Regions from separate parts of the Sorangium sp. So ce394 genome, predicted to be linked through region 3. Evidence: riboswitches for the same ligand, from Rfam matches in the RefSeq annotation. Region 3 holds a riboswitch; each other region holds the start of a gene.
What was found. Region 3 has a riboswitch for cobalamin ahead of WMF33_RS23225 (dockerin type I domain-containing protein). Riboswitches for the same ligand answer to the same signal wherever they lie in the genome.
Positions count from the first base shown of each region.

Region 1: another riboswitch for cobalamin. It lies ahead of WMF33_RS07140 (TonB-dependent receptor); the one in region 3 lies ahead of WMF33_RS23225 (dockerin type I domain-containing protein).
Region 2: another riboswitch for cobalamin. It lies ahead of WMF33_RS02185 (energy-coupling factor ABC transporter permease); the one in region 3 lies ahead of WMF33_RS23225 (dockerin type I domain-containing protein).

Region 1 is NZ_CP150339.1:1,948,545-1,951,811, reverse strand. Features, by position in the region: gene WMF33_RS07140 (TonB-dependent receptor) at 27-2,150, opposite strand; cobalamin riboswitch at 2,384-2,591, opposite strand; gene typA (translational GTPase TypA) at 2,780-3,267, shown strand, end outside.
Region 2 is NZ_CP150339.1:578,769-582,035, reverse strand. Features, by position in the region: gene WMF33_RS02190 (enoyl-CoA hydratase/isomerase family protein) at 1-382, shown strand, start outside; cobalamin riboswitch at 1,558-1,761, shown strand; gene WMF33_RS02185 (energy-coupling factor ABC transporter permease) at 1,839-2,573, shown strand; gene WMF33_RS02180 (hypothetical protein) at 2,570-2,926, shown strand; gene WMF33_RS02175 (CbiQ family ECF transporter T component) at 2,916-3,267, shown strand, end outside.
Region 3 is NZ_CP150339.1:6,326,563-6,329,829, reverse strand. Features, by position in the region: gene WMF33_RS23225 (dockerin type I domain-containing protein) at 1-1,352, opposite strand, end outside; cobalamin riboswitch at 1,600-1,807, opposite strand; gene WMF33_RS23220 (cytochrome c-type biogenesis protein) at 1,894-2,427, opposite strand; gene WMF33_RS23215 (SCO family protein) at 2,675-3,267, shown strand, end outside.

The DNA of each region.
Region 1 (3,267 bases), 4.4 Mb from region 3:
GGGCACGGGCTAGAGCGCAGCGTCCCTCACTCCCAGTACAGCGTCGCCCGCCCGATCGCCGTGAACGGCCACCCCGGCGAGTAGTGGATCCCCGTGACCGCGGCCGGCTCGTACGGCAGCCTCGAGTCGCTCGCGAACTGCACCTCGCGCCACGTCGCGTCGAAGAGGTTCTGGATGTCCACGGCCGCCTCGACGTTCCTCCACCGGAGCCCCGCGTTCGCGTCGACCACCGTGAACCCCTCGGCGGTGAGCGACTCGTCCTCGGTCGCGGGCCGCGCGCCGATCGCCTTCACCCGGAGCGCCGCGAACGGCGTGAGCGCGCCGAACGCCCTGCGCACCCCGATGCCCGCGGTCAGCGTCCGCGTCGGCGCGAGCGCGACCGCGCTCCCGTTGCCGGCGTTCGCGCGGAAGCGCGCGCGGGTGAAGGTCGCGTCCACGTCGGCGAAGAGCCAGCTCCCGAGCCGGTAACGCGCGCCGACCTCGATCCCGTAGCGCCGCGTCTCCCCCGACGCCTCGGTCACGCCGGCGTCGCCGCTCCAGACCAGCTCGGAGTCGAGGTCGAGCAGGAACCCGGCCGCGCTCAGCGAGAGGCCGCGCACGGGCGCGACCCTCGCGCCGACCTCGTAGCCCTTCGCCGGGGTGATCAGCGTCGCCGCCCCCCGGCCCAGCACCGCGCCCCGCGCGTCGTTCGAGTGGAAGCCGCGCCCGTAGTGGGCGAAGAGATCGAGCCCGCCCACCGGCGAGACGACCGCCGAGAGCTTCGGGAGCAGCTGCATCTGCCCCCGCGCGCCGCTCGACTTGCTCCCCATCCCCTCCAGGTCCTCGCGCAGATCGTCCACGTTGACGTCGATCCACTGCCCGCGCACGCCGAGCACGAGGCGGAGCCAGCGCCGGAGCCGGGCGTCCTGCTCGACGTACACGCCGATCTGGCCCTCGTCGACGTGGGTCCGATCCCGCTCCTCGAGCCGCTCGCGCGCCTCGTCGTGGTGGAGCGACTTGTCGATCGCGTCCGCGCGGACCTGCGCGCCGAGCGAGGTCGTGAACCTCGCCCCGCGGTGCTCGATCTGCTTGCGGAACCGGAGGTCGGCGCCCAGCACGGTGCGGTCGTCGTTCTGCTCGATCGCATCGCCGTGCACCGGATCCTCGGCGAAGAACGTGAAGTTCGAGTACAGCGTGAAGCGATAGCGCAGGAAGTAAGCCATCGCGCTCAGGTCGGCGTCCCGCCACGCGGTCGAGGCGGAGACCGACGCCATGTGCCGCGCGGTCGCCCCGCCCTCGGTCGGATCGACCGCGCCGAAGTGGTCGATGCACGGCTGTCCGAAGGCGGAGGGCGGCGGGTTCAGGCCGCCCTGCTCCCCCTCCCCGCACACGGCGCGCGCCGGGATCTGGCCGGAGCCGTACCAGGTCGAGCCGTAGGACATCCACGTCGCCTGGACCTTGCCGGTGCTGCCGAGGTCGCGCGTCGCCCTCAGGTAGACGTTGAACCGCTTGAGCCGCTCCGGGCTCTGGAACGGCCCGTCGTTCCGGTAGACCTCCGCCGCGGCCACCGCGCGCCAGTCGTCGCCGAGCTCCGGCGAGGCGATCACGAGGCCGCGCAGGATGCCGTACTGCCCCACGCTGAGCTGCGCGGAGCTCTCGTCGAGCGTCTCGGCGAAGCGGAGGTTGACGGCACCCGCGGTGCCGAAATCGCCGATGCTCGCGTAGTAGGGCCCCTTGTAGCCGTCGAGCCCGATCACGAGCTCCGGGATCATGAAGTAGAGGTCGGTGAAGCCGTGCCCGTGGCCGTGGCTGACCAGGTTGACGGGCACCCCGTCGACGAAGAACGCGACGTCCGTCCCGTGGTCGGCGTCGAAGCCGCGCAGGAAGTACTGGTTCGCCTTGCCGCCGCCGGCGTGCTGCACGGCGAAGAGCCCGGGGACCGACTCGAGGAGGTCGCCCGGCCGGAGCCTCGGCCGGAGCTCGAGCTCGCGGTGCCCGACCGAGACGCGCGAGGCGGCCTCGCTCCCCGGCTTCTCCGCGTGCACCGTGACCTCGATGGGCTCTCCCTGGGCCCGCGCTGGCCGCGCGGCGGACAGCAGGATCGCCAGCGCGGCGATCCGAGGGAGTCGATGGCGGTGTCCGTGGCCCTTGGTGACGTTCTCGCGCAGCATTCATGTCCTCCTTCGCGCAATCGCGCGGAGCGGCGCCGGGCCGCTCGCATCGAGCTCCACGAGGAGGAAAAAGGCCGCCCACGGCGCGGTGCCCTGGACCGACCTCTCGCCCCCGCGGGCGACCGAAAGGCAACGCGGGGGCGGCTCGGGATCCGGGACGTGCGCAGGGCTGCACCGGCTCGGACCTCGCCGCCTCCCTCGAGGCTCCCAGGTCGAACCGGCGTCGGATGTGTCCCCGTCGCCGGGCGCGGGCAGGTCTTCGGGCTCGCGAGCGCTCCGGCCGGGCCGGCTTCCTACTGTCCACCGCTTCCCAGCCCTCATCGGGCCAGTGCATGGGGTGGAGGTCGTTCTCGCTTACCGCTGCGGGGCAGCCCCGGAATCTCACCGGGTTCCCTATTCAGCCTGAGCGAGCGCCCAGGCACCAGCGCGGCGCGCACCCTAGGAGGATGCGCCTCCGGCTGTCAATCGCTCCCGCTCACCTCGCCCGCTCCGCGCGCGTCCCTCGCCACGCGCCCGCCTCGCGCGGGCTCCTGTCCGCGCTCGCGCCCGCCTCGCGCGCGCGCCACCTGAACGCGAGCGCTCGCCGCGCGACGTCCACGCGCGGGCCGAACGTTCGGGCTCTGGCGAGGATGGGCTCGCTCCTCCGTGGGTCGCGTGCTACACGGCCGCCGCCGTATATGCCGCGTAACGACCTCCGCAACATCGCCATCGTCGCCCACGTCGACCACGGGAAGACGACCCTCGTCGATCACATGCTCCGCCAGTCGGGCGCCTTCCGAGAGAACGAGGTCGTGGCCGAGCGGGTCATGGACTCGAACGACCTCGAGCGGGAGCGCGGCATCACCATCCTCGCGAAGAACACCAGCATCCGGTACCGCGGGGTCAAGATCAACATCGTCGACACGCCCGGCCACTCCGACTTCGGCGGCGAGGTCGAGCGCACCCTGATGATGGCCGACGGGGCGCTGCTCCTCGTCGACGCCGCCGAGGGCCCGCTGCCGCAGACGCGGTTCGTGCTCTCGAAGTGCCTCCAGCGCGGCTTCCCGGTCATCGTGGTCATCAACAAGATCGACCGGAGCGACGCGCGCGCCCACGAGGTGCTCTCCGAGGTGTTCGA
Region 2 (3,267 bases), 5.7 Mb from region 3:
GGTGAACCTGGGCGTCATCCCCGGGTTCGGCGGCACCCAGCGGCTGCTGCGGCGGGTCGGCCCCGGCCGCGCGCGCGAGCTCATCTATTCAGGCGACATGATCACCGCCGAACAGGCGCTCTCGATCGGCCTCGTCAACGCCGTCTTCCCGGCGGCCGAGCTCCTCGCGCGCGCCCGCGACACCGCCCTCAAGATCGCCTCGCGCGGGCCGCTCGCCGTCGCCGCCGCCAAGCGCGTCCTGCTGCGCGGCGAGAGCCTCGACCTCACCGCCGCCAACGAGCTGGAAGCGCAGGCATTCGCCGCGCTCTTCGGCAGCGAGGACCAACAGCTCGGAATGAAAGCGTTCCTGGCGAAATCGCAGGCGGCGTTCACAGGAAAGTGAGTTGCCGAACAGCGCGCCAGGAGAGCCAAAAAAAGACCGCGTGTCATGCTGGAGGGGGGCCAGACATGACCGCGGTAGGGAAACCGCAGCGGCGCGGAGAACGTCCGCTGCGGTGCTCGAGATAGCCCGCACGCGCTCCGGGCCGGGGGGGGGAAACCGCGCCGGTGCGCATGCGGTGATCGGAGTGTGGCACCCGGAAGCAGGTTGTCGATAACAAAGTGCAACCGCTGCACGCGGATGAGCGAATTGCTCCCGCACGATGACAGCCAGGTGACAGCGCAGCGCGCACATCGCCGATTTTCGCGAATGCGCGTTCGAGCCGGGCATACCCGCGCCGGAGCAGCGTCCGGCGGAGTCGCTCGCCGCGCCCTCGAAAAGAGAACACGAGAGCCCGCCGCCGTTCACGCCAGGCTCCGCGACGAAGCGAGCCTGGCACGGAACACTTGCTCACAAGTAAAGAGCCAGGACGAACAAAGCACACTGCGGCGAGAAAATCACCGGAACGTGCGCCGCACGCGCGGGGCGGCGCACGCTCCGAGCGGGCCCCGGGGAGCGAGCGGCGATCCCGGGATGAACAAGTAAAGAGACTTTAACCACAGAAGCACATCGCTTGCAGCTTTTTCGAGGAAGCTTGTCCGCGTGCGTCTCGGTCAATTTCGCGGAAGCCACGTTGCCCCCGGAGGGCGCGAGCGCGCGCAGCGCAGCCTGTCGGCTCGACAGGACGGCACCACACGCGGTGGACACCGCGGCAGCGGCTGACCGGCCGCTCGCAATGCCGTGAGGCCGGGCGCGGTACAGCGCGCCCCTCCGCCGCGCCGGACCTCCGGACGCCGGGAGCGCTCGGCGGCCCGCGACGCGCTGGACGGCCCACGGCGGAAGCCCGCGCGCGCGGCTCATCACGGAGCTCGTTCCGGCGTGAGACGCGCCAGCGCGCGCCGCCAGACGGCCGCCGCGAACGCGCCCGCGCGCGCCGCCAGACGGCCGCCGCGAACGCGCCCGCGCGCGCCGCCAGACGGCCGCCGCGAACGCGCCAGCGCGCGCCGCCAGACGGCCGCCGCGAACGCGCCTGCGCGCGCCGCGGTCGCGGGGCAGCCGCCGCAGGGCGAGCGCCTGCCCCGCGGCCGCGGCGCGACGTCCTTGACGCCGGGCGCGAAACGGGACTACCGAGCATCCATCTGACAATCCACACCTCGGGTGCCCTCTGGGCATAACAGGGAAGCCGGTGCGAAACCGGCGCGGTACCGCCACCGTGAGTGGGGAGCCGCCTCCAAAGACCACTGGGCCTCTGAAGAGGCCTGGGAAGGTGGACGCGGCGCTGGGAGCCAGAAAGGCCCCCTGAACCCATCAGCCGGGAGACCTACCCGAGCCCCCCACGAGGTGCAGCTTGCGCATGTCTTCGTGGCGTTCGGGTGCGGACTTCACCCGGAGCGCCGAAATCGGTCTTCACGGCCGCGCTGTGTCCATCGCCGCCGTGCTCCTCGCGACGCTGCTCGCGCCCCGGCCCGCGGCCGCGATGCACCTCGCGGAAGGCGTCCTGCCGCTCGGCTGGTGCGCCGTCTGGAACGCGCTCGCCCTGCCCTTCGTCGCCGTCGCCCTCCACCTGCTCCGGCGCCGCACCCGGGACGACGCCTTCTACAAGCCGTTCGTCGGCCTCGTCGCCGCCGCCGTCTTCGCGATCTCGTGCATGCCCGTGCCGGTGCCGACCGCAGGGACCTGCTCCCACCCGTGCGGCACCGGGCTCGCCGCGGTGCTCATCGGCCCCTGGATGACCGTCCTCGTCACCGTGGTGGCGCTCCTCATCCAGGCCCTCTTCCTCGCGCACGGCGGGCTCACCACGCTCGGCGCCGACGTCGCGTCGATGGGCATCGCGGGCGCGTTCACCGGATACCTCGTCTTCCGGCTCGCGCGGCGCTGCGGCGCGAGCCTCTGGGTCGCGGGGTTCCTGGCCGGCGTGACGTCCGACTGGGCCACGTACGCGACCACGGCCCTCGAGCTCGCGCTCGGGCTCGCGGGCGACGGGTCGGTGGGATCCATGTTCACCGGCGTCGCCCTGGCCTTCGTCCCCACCCAGCTGCCGCTCGGTTTGCTCGAGGGCGCCATGACCGCGGGAGCGCTCGTCTTCCTGCGCGCCCGGCGGCCCGACATCCTCGAGCGGCTCCAGGTCGTCCCGCTCCCCGCGGGGGCGTCGTGACGCGGCGGGCCGCGCAGCGCGCGCTGCCGGCGCTCGCGGGGGGCGCGCGCGCCGCGGCGCTGCGGCTCGCCAGCGCGCTGCGGCTCGCCGCCGCGCTCTGGCTCGCCGCGTGCGGCGACGCCTCGTGGGACGGGGTCGACGAGGCGGTCGTCCGCCGCGTCGCCGAGGACGCCGGCCGCCACGACACGGGGCCGCTGTTCGCGGGCCTCGAGGGCGACCTCCTGCTCTTCGCCTTCCTCTGGGCAGGGCTCCTCGCCGGCTTCGCCATCGGCTACTTCTCGCGCGTGCTCTTCGTGGAGCGCGCCGGCCAGCCCGCCGGCAAGCCCGGCGGCGACGGGCTCCGTGCGGATTGACCCCCCCGCGCGGCTCCGCGACGTGGATCCCCGGCTCCGCCTCGGGGCCGCCGTGGCCGCGTGCTGCGTCGCCGCGGGCGCGCGCTCGCCCTGGACGCCGGCCGCGCTGCTCGCCGTCGCGAGCGCGGCCCTCGCCCTCCAGGGCGTGACCGCCGGCGCCATCCTGCGCGCCTTCGCGCCCGCCGCGTGGCTCGGAGGGGTCGCCGCGGCCCTCGCGCTCGCGCTCACCCCGGGCGAGCCGCTCCTCGCGGGCGCGCCGTTCCCGCTCGACGCGATCGCGCGCGACGGCGCCCGCCGCGCCGCGGCCATCGCCGCGCGCGTCCTCGCGGCCGCCGCGGTGC
Region 3 (3,267 bases):
GCGTTGATGCTCCCATCTCCATTGAAGTCGGCGTGCTGGTTGTACCCGGGGTTGCCCCGCTGGGTGCTCCACGACGCCGCCAGGATGTTGTAATCTGCGGTGTCCACGTCGCCGTCATTGTCGAGATCCGCGTCCGCGATGTTCCCGAAGCCGTCGCCGTCGGTGTCTCGCTGGTCCGCGTTCGCCGTGAGATACGCGTTGTCCGCGCCGTCCGGCACGCCGTCGCTGTCGGCGTCCGGCGCGCCGTCGGGGAAATAGAGCGTCACCTTCGGCGTCACCCCGATCTCCCAGAAATCCGAGGCGCTCCCGGCCGAGTAGCACTGCCCCGCGGGGGACGAGTACTCGTCGCCCGACGGGTTCCAGGCGATCGCCAGGGCGCTCGTGTGGCCGACGAACGCGATGGGCGACGTCGCGTTGTCGTCCTCGCACGCATCAGGCGTCAGCTCGAGGTACTGCGACGAGCTCCCCTCGTTCACCGGCGTCTGGCTGCCCCCGACGACGCTCGCGACCACGCTGGCGCGGATGAGCGCGGCATAGCCATTCTCGCTCGTGCCGCCGACGCCGAATGCGTCCCCGCCGCCCACGTGCAGGGCGCCGTCCCCGTCGAAGCCGAGCGCCGCCGCGTTCAGCACGTTGCTCGCCAGGAGCGAGCCCTCGCTGCCGCCGTAGACGTACGCGCTCGCCGTGCCGTCGATGACGTCCTGGATGTCGGCCGCCGCCCAGATCCTGAGCTCGCCGGTCCGGTTGGGCGAGGTCTGATAGCCGATCCCGGTGACGAGGTTGCCCGCGGAGTCCACCGCGATCCCCCCGGAGGCGCCCGGGATGCTCGTGATCAGCGGGATCTCCGCGATCTGCGGCGCGGTCAGATCGAGGGCGTAGACGCCGCTCGTGTAGCCGCTCGGCCCGCTCCAGCCGCCGTTGATGACGAGCGTGTCGTTACCGTACCAGGCCCCGTCGTAGTAGTTGACGTCGAGCTCGATCACGTCCCCGTGGCCGAGCAGGTCGGGCGGCGAGGTGACGCTGAGGATCGAGCTCGGGAACACGAGCAGCGGCGCCCCGTAGCCGACGCCGAGCGCGATCGTGCTGCCGTCCGGCGAGATGGCGAGGAAGCTCGGATCCATCGGCCCGTCGCTCAGCGTCGCGACGGGCACGTAGACGCTCGAGCCATAGTTTTTCTGGAGGTACAAGGTCTGATCGTTGGCGACGAGGAGCCGCCCGGCCAGCTCGTATCCATCGATCTCCTCGGATGTCGTCGGGAACCCGTCCAGGGCTATGGACCACCCGTCGGCGATGGCGGGTAGGTCGAATGTATACGACGTGTTCCCCGCGTACTCGTCGAAGGCGTCCGCCAAGGCCGGCGGCGAGAGCAGGAGGAGCGCTGCGGCGACAGAAGATGCAGAAATGCGCGCAGAGCCAGCCGCGACGCGCGGCGGCGCTGAACCTTGGGAGATGATCATCGGACCGACCCTTCGCCCCCGCGGGCGATTGCGAAAGAAAGCTCGGGGGACGGATCGGAACCGGGACGGCGCGTGCGTCAGCGCCAGCTCGGACCTCCCCGCCTCCCTCGAGGCTTCCAGGTCAAACCGGCGCGGGATGTCTCCCCGACGCAGGATGTTGGCAGGTCTTCGGGCTCGCGAGCGCTCCGGCTCTCGCCGGGTTCCTACGGTCCACCGCTTCCCAGCCCGAGGGCCAGTGCGCGTCGTGGAGATCGTTCTCGCTTACCGCTGCGGGGCAGCCCCGGATTCGCACCGGGTTCCCTTTTGAGCCCTGGGCCGAAGCCAAGGGCACCAACACGAGGCGCTACATATTGCGGTGCGGCGCGCAGGTCAAGCGAGATGTCGCGGAGGAAGCCGGACGAGGGGAGCGACTACCGCCTTACCAGCGGGGGCGTGCTCACGCGTCGCGCGCCCGGAGCTCGTCGTCGAGGCGCTCGTCATACTCGTCGCGAACGGCCCCCGCGGCGGCGCCGCTCGGCGGGGTTGGCTGCGCGGCGCCGCGCCTCCACGAGCGCAGCAGGGCGAAGACCCCGAGGAAGGTCGCCGCGATGCCCAGCATCAATGCCAGCGCGACCTTGCCGAGGACGCCGGACGAAGGCGCCGCGCGGAGGCGGTCGCCATAACGAACGACGAGGTCCTGTTCGATCGCGTCGGCGGCCTCTCCCCGGCGGAGGCGGGCGCGGATCTCGCGACGAAGATCGCTCGCCACCGGGGATTCGTGCACATCGAGCGTCTGATTCCAGCAACAAGGCGCGAGCAGGCGCGCCGCGAGCGCCTTCTCGCCGGGCGCGGGCGCCGAGTCGACGAGCTCGGTCGCGGCCTCGCTGGGCGTCGCCGGCTCGGCCCTGCCGCTGAGCGCGACGCCCGCGATGGCGGCGGCCAGCGCCGCCGCGCGGCGCCAGCGTGAGCTCCGCAGAAGCCGGAGACGCACGGGCGAGCTCACTGCGCGTGCGCCGTGCGGGGAACGGGCCGGGTCATCCGCGGACGCGCCGCGCTCTCGCTGGATCATGGTGAGACAGGCTAGCGCGACCGGCCGCAAGGGCCCTGCGACACGATGTCGCGCTCATCCCAGCGCCGCCACGGGCTCGCCAAAGGCCGCGATATCGCTGCATCGTTCGAGGGGATGCGACACCGTGACGCATTGCCCGCGCCTCCTTGCAACTCCTAATGTCGCGCGCATGCCAAACGAGGTTCTCTGCTCCACGTCTCCTGGGTCCTCCTCGGCCGGCGACGGAGCGCCGGCCCGCCGGCGCGGGCGGCTCCGGCCGGTGCGGATCGGGCTCTGGGTCTCTGCGCTCGCGGGGCTCGCCGTCTTCGGCGCGGTGTCGCGCGCGCGCGAGGCGCCCGCCTCGCCGCCCGTGCTCGGCGAGATGCCGGCGTTCTCGATGACGGACCAGGACGGCCGCCCCGTCACGCGGGAGTCGCTCCGCGGGCAGACGCTGATCGTCGACTTCTTCTATGCGAGCTGTCCCGTGTCGTGCCCGAGGCTCTCGGCGCAGATGGCGGCGTTCCAGGAGCGGCTGGCCCAGCGCGGCGAGGCGCGCGGACAGGCGCTCCCCATCCACCTCATCTCGATCACGCTGGACCCGGAGAACGATACACCCGACGTGCTGCGCTCGTACGCGGCGCGCTACAGCAGCGGCCGCGGCGCCTGGTCGTTCCTCTCCGGCCGGAGCGAGGAGCTGAACCGCGTCGTGGTGAAGGGGTTCAAGGTGCGCTTCGAGCGAGCCGACCCGTCGGCCGGGCTCGGCGCGATCATGCACGGGGAATG